2 regions of the Gilliamella sp. W8123 genome follow, and region 2 is predicted to be linked to the other one. Evidence: riboswitches for the same ligand, from Rfam matches in the RefSeq annotation. Region 2 holds a riboswitch; the other holds the start of a gene.

Region 1 (6,319 bases), on a different contig from region 2:
TGCCAGCTACTTCGACTTGGCGATAGTGACCTTCAGCAAAAATCGCGGCTGCGTAGCTATGGTTATTTTCATTAATAATATGTGCTATCGGCGATGTGCTATAACTTAATACCAAATCAGCCTCATCTTTTAGGAACATACCATAAGCTTCACTCCAGCCCTTAGTTACTGTGACCGTATGTTTAGCCACTTGTTGCCACGCATTTGCCGCCTTGTCACCATAGACTTTTTTCATCCAAAACAATAAACCTAGTCCTGGAGTGCTGGTTCTAGGATCTTGATAAATGATTTTCCAATTAGCTTGGTTTTCGACCAATTCATGTAATGAATGAGGAGGATTTTTGATCTTATCTTGATTATAGATAAAAGCGAAATAGCCAAAATCGTAAGGAATAAAACTATCATCCCACCAATCGGTATTGAGGTTATCGGGTTTACTAATTTGATGCGGAATTAAGATATCCGCTTGCTTGGCTTGTGCTAATAGGTTGTTATCTAATCCTAAAATAACATCAGCATTTGTTTTGTCGCCTTCAAGGCGAATTCGATTTAAAACAGATACGCCATCCCCCAATGTGACAACATCAAGTTGGCAATTACATTGCGCTTCGAAGCCTTTTTTAATTGCTTCACCCGGCCCCCATTGTGACATAAATGAGTTGTAACTATAAACGGTTAGAGTTGGTTGTTGTGCATTTGCTAGATGACTAAATAGTGAAAATGAAAATATAACAGATAGTAAAAAGTTTTTACGAAACATTTTGCCTCCAAAGTAATGTGTAAAAGACAAAAGGTTTGAGCAGATATAATAACTCAAATCCCTCCGCTGGTATTATCCAGTTCAGGTTCGACGAGTTATGTCAGTTTTTCTGACACTCTCAGCCATTCAGGGCACCCCGTTGAGAACGATGAGTAGTTTAGTGGTAGCAAATAGAATTGTAAACAGGCGAGGGGTTGATAAATACAAATTTATACATATTAAAACAAGGTAAGATTACAGGCAATCAGTGACAATTGTTGTGTTTGTCGGTATTATATGCCTCATTTTATGATTATTGATTAGGTACAATGTGAATATTCAACAACTATTAACGCAACGAGTTTCGCAAGCAATGATTATGGCTGGTGCAGATAAAAACTGTGATGCTTTAATCAAGCAATCAGCCAAAGTTCAATTTGGTGACTATCAAGCAAATGGTATCATGGCTACCGCTAAAAAATTGGCTATGCCACCACGCGCATTGGCAGAAAAAGTATTACAACATCTGGATATTGAAGATATTGCCGATAAAGTAGAAATAGCTGGCCCGGGTTTTATTAATATCTTTTTAAAAAATAGTTGGATTGCCGAGCAGAACGAAGTAGCGTTAAGTAGCGATAAATTGAATATCACTTTACCAGCTAAACCACAAACTATTGTGGTTGATTACTCAGCACCAAACGTAGCCAAAGAGATGCATGTTGGTCATTTACGTTCAACTATTATTGGTGATGCGAGTGTTAGAGTCTTAAATTTTCTTGGTCACAATGTGATTCGAGCTAATCACGTTGGTGATTGGGGAACTCAATTTGGTATGTTAATCGCTTACCTTGAAAAAATGCAAAATGAACAGGCCAACGATATGGATCTATCGGATCTAGAATCTTTTTATCGTGCAGCCAAAAAACATTATGACGAAGATGAAGTCTTTGCTGAAAAAGCCCGTAATTATGTCGTTAAGCTTCAAGGTGGTGATGAGTATTGCCGTGAAATGTGGCGAAAACTGGTAGATATTACCATGACGCAAAATATTGCCACATATAAACGACTCAATGTCACACTTTCATTAGAAGATACCATGGGTGAAAGTATCTATAACAGCATGCTTCCGGGCATTGTTGCCGATCTCAAACAGAAAAAATTAGCCGTTGAAAGTGAAGGCGCTATTGTTGTGTTTTTAGATGAGTATAAAAATAAAGAAGGCGAACCAATGGGTGTTATCATCCAAAAACGAGATGGTGGTTATCTTTATGCAACAACCGATATTGCCTGTGCAAAATATCGTTATGAAACCTTACACGCGGATCGTATTTTATATTATACCGATTCACGCCAACATCAACATTTAGAACAAGTTTGGGCGATTGTACATAAAGCAAAATATGTCCCAGAATCTTTAAAACTTGAACATCATATGTTTGGTATGATGTTAGGTAAAGATGGTAAACCTTTTAAAACGCGTTCAGGTGATACCGTTAAACTAAATGATCTACTCGATGAAGCAACCAAGCGAGCCGCAACATTAATTAAAAGCAAAAATCCTGATCTTTCTGATGCCGAGCTTGCTCAAGTGGTTGATGCAGTTGCCATTGGTGCGGTTAAATATGCTGATCTATCCAAAAATAGAACAACTGATTATGTATTTGATTGGGATAATATGCTGTCATTTGAAGGCAATACAGCACCTTATTTACAGTATGCCTATACCCGTGTACTTTCAGTATTTAAAAAATCAAATATCAATGAAGAAAATCTAGATGGTCATATCGATTTAGGTACTGAAAAGGAACGAGCGTTAGCAATTCGTTTGAATCAATTTGATGAAACAATCACAACTGTTGCCGCCGAAGGTACCCCACATGTTCTTTGCGCGTATCTGTATGATATCGCTACCCTATTTTCAAGTTTTTATGAACACTGCCCTATTTTGGCCGCCGAAAATGAAAGTTTGAAAGTTAGCAGATTGAAACTGGCCTCATTAACAGCCAAAACGCTTAAAACGGGTTTAGATATGCTTGGCATTAAAACCGTTGACAAAATGTAAGCTTATTTGCCACCGATATGATTAAATATCGGTGGTTTTGTTGGTATTTAGTTATCCGCTTAGACATCAACCTGTTTAGCTATACAAATCGATAATCCATCAACATGCTCCTTGGCAAAATTAGCAAATTCAACAAAATGTGGCGTTGTATTATGTAAGTCAATCGCCTGCTGTGATTGCCATGTTTCTACTACTATATAAATATTGGGATTCTCAATACTTTGATTCAGCTCATAGCGAACACAACCGTATTCAGCTCGACTACCGATAACTAATCGTTTAAATATAGGTTTAAATGCTTCATGATACTCTGGTTTTATCGTAATGGTGGCAATAATGTTTAGTTGTGACATATTCTACCCTTATAAGTAAACTTGTTTTGTAATGTTTGAAATCCTACTGTTAAGAATAAACAGCTTTTAATAATCATGCTAATCTCATTTTTTCGACCATTATACTTATTATTAAATAGTAAGTTAGGCATATGTAATTTAAAAGTTTACTCTTTAAGAGTATAAATAGACTTTTTTTAGTTTGAAAAATCTAAAAAATAATACTTTAACCTTTTCATTTATTTAAATATTTATAAAATTAAAATGCTTGATCTTAACAATGAATCCATTAAAATCTTTCCCACTTCGGAAAAATAATAAAGTGTAAACTTCCATGACAACTTGTGTTTTCATTGCTATAAGAAATATCCTAACAGGTTTATTTTGATCCTCCTTTTTGGGGGATTTTTTTTATCCATTTTTTATTAAAACTTAATAGTAACCAAATTTTAGAGGCGCATTATGACCGATAATAAACAAATGTTATCAACCAGTCGAGATCAGAGCTTGAAAGCATATTTGATGAACAAAATTAAACAAAATGGTGGTTGGGTTAATTCACATATGCATGCTGATCGTGCTTTTACTATCACTGTAGATAGTTTTGATGTCTACCAAAAACAGACTTTAATTGAAAAATGGGACACGCTTGATAAAGTGAAAGCAGCAATGACCGAAGATGATTATTATCGGCATTTTAGCATGGCGGTTGAACGCATGATTGAACAAGGTGTTACGGCCATGGGTTCATTTGTTGACATTGATCCGATTGCCGAAGAGCGAGCAATTAGAGGTGCGCTACGAGCTCGTGAAACATATAAAAACGATATTACGATTAAATTAGTCAATCAAACTCTTAAAGGAGTTATTGATAAAGAAGCCAGATACTGGTTTGATAAAGGTGCTGATTTAGTAGATATTATTGGTGGTTTGCCGCGTCGAGATGAGCGAGATCATGGTGAAGGAATGGGATTAAAACATTTAGATGTGTTAATGAAGACCGGTAAAGCATTAGGCAAAATGGTACATGTCCATGTTGACCAGTTTAACTCATCAGATGAAATCGAAACCGAGCAACTTACTGATAAAACCATTGAGCATGGTATGCATGGTCGCGTGGTGGCTATTCATAGTATTTCAATTACCGCTCATAGTTTGGAATATCGTCAAAAACTCTACCAAAAAATGAAAGAAGCTAAAATGATGGTAATTGCTTGCCCATTTGCTTGGATTGATAGCCCGCGCCGTGAAGAACATGGCCCAACCCGCAATTCATTAACGCCAGTCGATGAACTTGCTGCCGCCGGGATACCTGTTGCTATTGGAACAGATAACGTCAGTGATTATATGTTACCTTTTTCAACCGGTAATATGTGGGAAGAGCTTAAATTATTAGTCACTGGCTGTCGTTATACAGATTTAGATAATGTGGTAAATGTTGCCACCAAAAATGGGCGTATGGTATTAGGCATTGAATAATTGTCTGATTAAAAATTTAACTGAGATTTAATCATCTTTAAAAATAAAAATCCCACCCAGAGAATAACTGAGTGGGATTATATTTATTGATTATTATTTATAATTGATGAATTGCTGAAGAAAGCCTAGAAAGGTAATTGCTAAGACTTGATTTTATATCATCTTCTGCTTGTTGTCTTAATTCACTACGAGAATAGTAATTACCGTCTGTACTATCAAATTCGTAACTAGGTTTATCACCAGTGTAGGTATACTTAACTTGTCTTGAACTTTTTTCAGCTGAAAATCTGTCATAATAACCACTTAATCCAGAAATATTTACGCTAAGGTTTAAACTATAATTATTTACTAATGTTTCAGTTTGTAAATTATATTCTTTTTCACCATTCTTTTTAGTGTCATTTGTTACTGAACCGCCATCTTCAGAATATCGCTCATCTTCACTAAGATTAATAGTAATGTCACTACCACTACTGTTGTAAACTAATATAATAGCATCATCATTTTTGAAATAATCTTCAACAAAATTAGAAAATGCATTTGTATTACCTGTCACATATAGTCTTATTTGACCCTTGGTGGTATATTCTATTGCTTTTTGTTCCGAATCTCGATAATTACCATATTTTGCATAAGTATTCGCGGCATGTTGATAATTTGTTGCTGCTTGTCGATATTGATAACTTCGAGTCGCATTTTTAGCTATTTTTTCACCTTGAGAATAAGAATCAAACGCTTCTTTGTTTCTCGCTTTTTTTTCATAGTAACGAGCTAATTTTTCAGTATCTTTGTATTGACCTAATGGCTTATAAATAACACTAATAGTTCTAAAACAAGCTAGCGCTGCATTATAATCACCACTCCGTATTTCCTGTTTAGCAAGATTGTATAATGTTTGTGCCGCAAGCTGCCTATATTTAGTATCCGCATGAATATAGGCTTTTTCGATATTTTTATCGTAATATCTATCTAAAGATTTTTTATATAACGCTGCTCTTTCTTCATAATCACCAGCAGAATTAGTTGGGATAGCATTTGCTTGTTGAGTATAAAAGTTAGCAATATTTTGTTTTAGACGTTCACTAGGATATTTATCCAAAAAGAATGCTAATTCGGAACTGTAAAAGTGATCACTCAAACGCTGATTAAGCTCTAATAATTTCTCATATATTTCTTGGCGTTGTTCATCATTGCTCTTCGTGGTATTAGCTAATTCATTTTCATATTTATTCATCACATCGGTAACTAACTGCCGCAGCTGTGCGGCATCAGTTTGCTTAAAGTTTGCTTCACTTTTTTTCTCTATTTTTGTCGCTAATAAATTGATACTTTCAATATAACTTCCTTCAGCGTATGCTTCTTGAAATGTGCGTTGGTGCGCACAAGCAACTAATAAAAATATTGATAAAGAAGCCAAAATAATTTTCATTAATTTTTTAATTTTCATAAAGTTTCCCTTTATAGGTATGAAAGATCTTGAGCAATACTATCAAGTATTGATCTTAATTCAGCACTTTGTTCGCTTTTAGCTCTTTGTTCTAATTCATTTGGAGATTCTAAAACACCTTCGTTATAGTCATGTACATGTGAAGGTACATCTCCACCCCAATAATGAACCTCATATTTTTCTGAAGATTTTTCTATAGTAAATGAGCTACTTGAATTAATAAGTCCTGTAACGCTTATTTCAGTCAATAATGTTAA
Region 2 (6,319 bases):
TGTTAATGGCTGCCGATATTTTGTTATATCAAGCTAATTTAGTTCCCGTTGGTGATGACCAAAAACAACATCTTGAACTTTCTCGCGATATTGCTATGCGTTTTAATGCCCTTTATGGCGATATCTTCACTGTTCCTGAACCATTTATTGCTAAAGTTGGTGCTCGGGTTATGTCATTACAAGACCCTAGCAAAAAAATGTCTAAATCAGATGAAAATCGCAATAATGTTATTGGTTTACTTGAAAACCCAAAAGATGTCGAGAAGAAAATTAAACGGGCAATGACCGATTCTGATGAACCACCAGTCGTACGTTATGATTTAAAAAATAAAACGGGGGTATCAAATCTGTTAGATATATTAACCGGTATTACGGGTAAACCTATCGCTGAACTGGAGAAAGAATTCGAAGGTAAAATGTATGGCCATCTAAAAACTGAGGTCGCAAATCAAGTTATTGATATGTTAACTGGTTTACAAGCAAAATATCATCAGTATCGTGATGATGAAAATTATCTTCTGACAATTATGCAAGAAGGTGCACAAAAAGCTCGAGCAAAAGCAGAGCCAACGTTGAAAAAAGTTTATGACGCAATCGGTTTTGTATAATTAACCGTAAAACTAGATTGCAATTAACGCTAAACAATATCAATTGGCTTTAATGACTAAACGCACTATCGTTTTTGTTAACGAAAAATGCCATTGAAGCCTTTTTGATTATCATAGGTTAGTTATGAAAATTATCATTCTTGGTGCAGGTCAAACAGGTAGTGCTCTTGCCGAATATCTGGTTACCGAAAAACAGAACGATGTGACTGTTGTTGATGAAGATCATGACAAGTTGCAATCATTGCAAGAACGTTTTGATTTACAAGTTATTTGTGGAAAATCATCTTATCCACAAGTATTAGAAAGTGCTGGTGCAGAATCTGCCGACATGTTAGTCGCTGTTACCAATTCTGATGAGGTCAATATGATGGCTTGCCAGATTGGGCATGTGATGTTCAATATTCCTCAAAAAGTCGCACGTATTCGAGCGCCAGAATATAATGATGAAAGATACTCATTTTTTAATAAAGATTGTATTAATATCGATCATATTATAGCCCCAGAAAATCTAATCACCAATCATATCAGCCAGCTAGTGCAATATCCTGGCGCACTACAATTTGCCTCATTTTATGATAATCGAGTCTGCTTAGTTGCCGTTACAGCTTACTATGGTGGTGCATTGGTGGGTAGTGAATTATCAGAGCTAAAAGAACATTTACCTCATGTCGAAGCTCGGGTGGTGGCGATTTATCGTAAAAATCGTTTTATTCGTCCGATTGGTTCAACTTTGATTGAAGCTGGGGATATGGTTTACTTTATTACCCCACCGCTTAACATCAAAGCGGTAACCAGTGAATTACAACGGTTAGAAAAACCTTATAAACGAATACTCATTAGTGGTGGTGGTGGCATTGCTGTTGCTTTAGCTAAGCGATTAGAAAACGATTATCAAGTGAAATTGATTGAACGTAATGCCGAAAAAGCAGAATTAATTGCCGAGCAGTTAGTTAATACTACCGTATTACATGGTGAATCATCAGATCAAGAGCTATTATCGCAAGAACAAGTCGAACTTACCGATCTGTTTGTGGCAGTGACGAGTGATGATGAATCAAATATTATGTCGTCAATGCTTGCCAAAAGGATGGGAGCCAAAAAAGTCATCGTACTTATTCAACGACAAGCTTATTTAGAGTTAATAAACGATAGCGTAATTGATATTGCCATTTCACCACAACATGCCACTATTTCAGAATTACTCAGTCATGTAAGACAAAATGGCGTGGTAAAAGTTGTCTCACTACGGCAAGGTGAATCAGAAATTGTCGAAGTGATCGTTAAGGGTGATACTGAAAACTCTAAACTAGTAGGTAAAAATATTAACAGTCTAAAATTGCCTTCAGGGGCAACTATTGGTGCTGTGGTGCGTGGTGAAGATGTGATTATTGTTAATACCGATTTAATGATCGAAGATGGTGATCACTTAATCATTTTCTTACCAGATAGACGATCTATTAGCGATATCGAAAGATTATTACAATAGCTTGTATAAAATATAAACTCAGTAGATAATTAAACTGTTTTTATTAATTGTTTTTTGACTCGGGGTGTTTTTTGTTACTACAAAAAACTGAGATTTTACCCGTTGAACCTGATCTGGCTCATACCAGCGTAGGGAAGTCTTCGTCTTAATTATCCGTTTTGACACATTCTTCCCTTAATATTAATAATAAATAAGGAAAGAATATGTCTACCATTCAGTTATTTCAAAACAATGATGCCATTCCCTTTATTGAACAAGTTAAACAACAACGACCATTAGTCCATTGCATTACCAATGATGTTGTACAGAATTTTACCGCCAATGTCTTATTAGCCATTGGTGCTTCGCCAGCAATGGTCGTTGCTAAACAAGAAGTTGAGGACTTTGTAACTATTGCCAGTAGTTTATTAATTAATATTGGTACCATTGATGAGCAGAGCGCAAATAGTATGTTGTTAGCTGCAGCAAAAGCTGAACAAACACAGACACCATGGGTACTAGATCCTGTAGCGATTGGTGCGGCACTTAAATACCGCACTGAAATTGCCAAACAACTGTTAACTTTTAGACCGAGTGTTATTCGAGGAAATGCCTCTGAAATTCTCGCATTGAGTGGTCAACAATCATCATCGAAAGGGCCTGATGGACTTGATTCTACCGATTCTGCATTAAATGCAGCAATACTATTAGCACAAAAATATCAAACCATTGTCGCAATAACAGGTGAGATAGATTATGTCACAGATGGTGAACAAATTTATAGCATTGTCGGTGGCGATATCGCTTTAACTAAAGTAACCGGCACCGGCTGTTCGTTATCTGCAATGGTAGCAGCATTTATTGCAACCACTAGTGATCGTTTAACCGCTACCGCAACAGCTTGTTTTATGATGAAAAAAGCAGGACAGCTCGCTAATAAACAGCAAGGGTTAGGTAGTTTCGCCATTGCTGTTATTGATCATCTTTCACGATTCAATCAAAACTAAAAATAAGGATGTTTGATGAAAAAGCAACTTGATTTAACTCTCTATTTAGTCCTCGATCCGTTATTATGTGGCGGTATAGATGGCATGGTCGCTACCACCAAAATTGCCGTTGAAAATGGCGTTACTGCAGTGCAACTACGTTCAGAACAAAAATACTCTGGTAAAAATTGGTATGACGCCGCACAAGCGCTCAAAGAAGTGTTAAGTCGCACCCAAGTTCCGCTATTTATCAATGACCATGTTGATATTGCTTTAGCCATTGATGCCGATGGCGTTCATATAGGACAAAGCGATCTACCAGTCGACGTTACTCGACACCTAATTGGCACAGACAAATGGTTAGGACTTTCAGTTTCAAATCAATCACAACTAGAGAATGTTCCTTGGCATTTAGTCGATTATCTTGGTATAGGGCCTATCTATCCAACCACAACCAAAAAGGATGCCGCAGCTGCGACAGGCATTACTCAATTGAAAGAACTGGTTAAAGCGAAACAATGCCCTGCCGTGGCGATCGGTGGTATCGGCGTGAATAATTTAACCGAAGTAATCCAAACTGGCATTGAAGGTATTGCCGTTGTGTCGGCAGTATGCGGACAAGCTAATCTTGCCAAAGCGACATCAGACCTAATCAGTAAAATAAAACTGGCAAAATAGGAAACCAAATCATGACAACAGTTGCATTAACAATAGCAGGCAGTGACCCTAGTGGTGGCGCAGGTATTCAAGCTGACTTAAAAGCATTTTCAGCACTTGGTGCTTATGGTATGTCAGTGATCACAGCATTAACCGCACAAAGTACGCAAGGCGTTAATGGTGTACATGCCATTCCCGCTGAATTTATTGAAGCACAGTTTAATACACTGTATCAAGATATCCACATTGATAGTGTTAAAATTGGCATGCTAATGAATAAAGAGATTGTTACTACAGTTCATCAGCTATTAAACGCTAATCCTATTGCCAATATTGTGCTTGATACCGTAATGATTGCTAAAGGCGGACATCCATTGTTAAAAGCTGATGCCGTTTCTGCTATTCGAGATCTATTATTACCATTAGCCACAGTCATCACCCCTAATCTACCTGAAGCGGCTGCATTACTTGATTGTAGTGAGGCAAAAAACGAAGAGCAAATGCAACAACAAGGGTATGAATTACTTAAATTAGGTTGTCAGGCAGTATTAATGAAAGGTGGACATTTGCCAAGTCAAGAAAGCCCTGATTATTTAATCACTCACAACAACATCATCAGAATGACATCACCTAGGATCGCAACAAGAAATACCCATGGTACAGGTTGTACCCTCTCTGCAGCAATTGCAGCCTTGTTACCGAAACATCATTTAGAAGATGCAATAAAATATGCTAAAAACTACCTACAAGGAGCTATTGAGCATGCAGATAGTTTAAAAATTGGTAAGGGAATTGGGCCTACTCACCATTTTTATCAATGGTGGTAGAAGTAAACAAAAACTGTTAATCGATGATTTGATAAAAGTACTCTCGAAGATTTAGGCGATGAGATAATCGCCTAAAATTTAATAACGCTAAATACTGTTAATAAGCAATACCAACGTATTGAAAACCAGCTTCATCAATTGCTGCAATTGCCGCTTCTTGCGAGATAGTACCACCATCAATATCAACTTCATGCTTAGCTAAATCAACAGTAACTTTCGCTTTAGGATCAATATCATTAATTGCTTTAGTAATGGTTTTAACACAATGCTGACAACTCATATTATCGACTATTAATTTCATCATTAACCCCTTTTGGTTATTTAATAATTTACCGATAAACTATCAATGGCAACCGATAGAAAAATCAGATTATTCTTTAAATAAAACAAATTTGCTAGCTATTGCCATTAATGAATTAAAATTTAATCTTTATATTACGCCAAAACAAACTAAAACCAAGCCTACTTGGAAAAATAAATTAACCAAATTTTTAATATGCTCAATGAGATTAAGCTAAGAATTTATTTTGATCTATATTTTTTGTAAAAATAATTGAGAAGTGTATACCGTTTAATTGATATTTGAGATCCATAATAGAAAAACAGCTATAACCGTTGGTTTACGTCATGGAAAACCAGTTGTCTTAAGAGAAGTTCTTTAACTATGTATCATAAGGTATTGAGTTTTATTTAGCCGATAATAAAGTTTGGTTAATGAATAATGTGCCAAGTCATTTTTTCGATCAGACTATTACCTCAATGCAACTTCGTTATAACAATTTTCAAATATTACCGTATAGAAATCATCGACATTCACAAGAATAGCGGTTATTGTATATTTATTCATCTAAGCTGTTTTACTGATTAAGTTGTTTGCAGGTTTTAAATTTAATCATAGTGTTAATCATAGTTTAGATGTGTAGTTCCCTTCTTTTTATTTTTTTCATAACGATATTCAGGTTAATTAGGAGCCTAAAATGCAGCATATTATGGAAACGATTAGAAAAACAGAGCAAGAGTTTATTGATATCCGCCATCAAATTCATCAACATCCTGAATTAGGTTTTGAAGAACATAAAACCAGCGATTTAGTGGCAAGTAAATTGGCTGAATGGGGCTATGAAGTACATCGTGGTTTAGCTAAAACCGGTGTGGTTGGTGTTTTAAAAAATGGCACTAGTGATAAAAAAATTGGTATTAGAGCCGACATGGATGCGCTACCTATTATTGAAGCATCAGGAAAACCATGGAGCAGCCAAACCCATGGCAAATTCCATGGTTGTGGCCATGATGGTCATACCACTATTTTACTGTGCGCAGCTAAATATCTTGCCGAAACCCGTCACTTTGATGGCACTTTACATGTCATTTTTCAACCAGCTGAAGAGTTGTTATATGGTGGTAAAGTAATGGTTGATGACGGTTTATTCAAACAATTTCCTTGTGATGTTATTTTCGGTATCCACAACATGCCAGGTTTTAAAGAAGGTCATTTCTATTTCAAAGCCGGCGCACTTATGGCTTCATCCGATACCATTCATATCAAGATTAAAGGCAAAGGTGCTCACGGTGCCATGCCTGAACGAGGAATTGATGCCACGCTTGTTGCTTGTTATATCGGCACAGCCTTGCAAAGTATTGTTTCTCGTAATGTATCACCATTTGAGCAAGCCGTTATCACGATTGGTTGTATTCAATCAGGTGAAGCGCCGAATGTGGTGAACAGTGATGCACTAATGAAGCTAACCGTTAGAGCATTAGATAATGATACCCGAG

Evidence for each region. Region 2 has a riboswitch for thiamine pyrophosphate ahead of thiM (hydroxyethylthiazole kinase). Riboswitches for the same ligand answer to the same signal wherever they lie in the genome.
Region 1: linked by a shared signal. The riboswitch ahead of thiB (thiamine ABC transporter substrate binding subunit) and the one ahead of thiM (hydroxyethylthiazole kinase) in region 2 are both predicted to bind thiamine pyrophosphate.

Annotation. Positions count from the first base shown of each region.
Region 1 covers NZ_JACFRE010000001.1:2,854-9,172, forward strand. The annotation lists gene thiB (thiamine ABC transporter substrate binding subunit) at 1-760, opposite strand, end outside; TPP riboswitch at 801-909, opposite strand; gene argS (arginine--tRNA ligase) at 1,071-2,804, shown strand; gene H3T56_RS00025 (putative quinol monooxygenase) at 2,864-3,157, opposite strand; gene H3T56_RS00030 (amidohydrolase family protein) at 3,599-4,615, shown strand; gene H3T56_RS00035 (hypothetical protein) at 4,713-6,062, opposite strand; gene H3T56_RS00040 (hypothetical protein) at 6,074-6,319, opposite strand, start outside.
Region 2 covers NZ_JACFRE010000003.1:279,932-286,250, reverse strand. The annotation lists gene trpS (tryptophan--tRNA ligase) at 1-608, shown strand, start outside; gene trkA (Trk system potassium transporter TrkA) at 733-2,094, shown strand; TPP riboswitch at 2,145-2,246, shown strand; gene thiM (hydroxyethylthiazole kinase) at 2,307-3,080, shown strand; gene thiE (thiamine phosphate synthase) at 3,096-3,737, shown strand; gene thiD (bifunctional hydroxymethylpyrimidine kinase/phosphomethylpyrimidine kinase) at 3,749-4,543, shown strand; gene H3T56_RS05685 (heavy-metal-associated domain-containing protein) at 4,641-4,847, opposite strand; gene H3T56_RS05680 (M20 aminoacylase family protein) at 5,521-6,319, shown strand, end outside.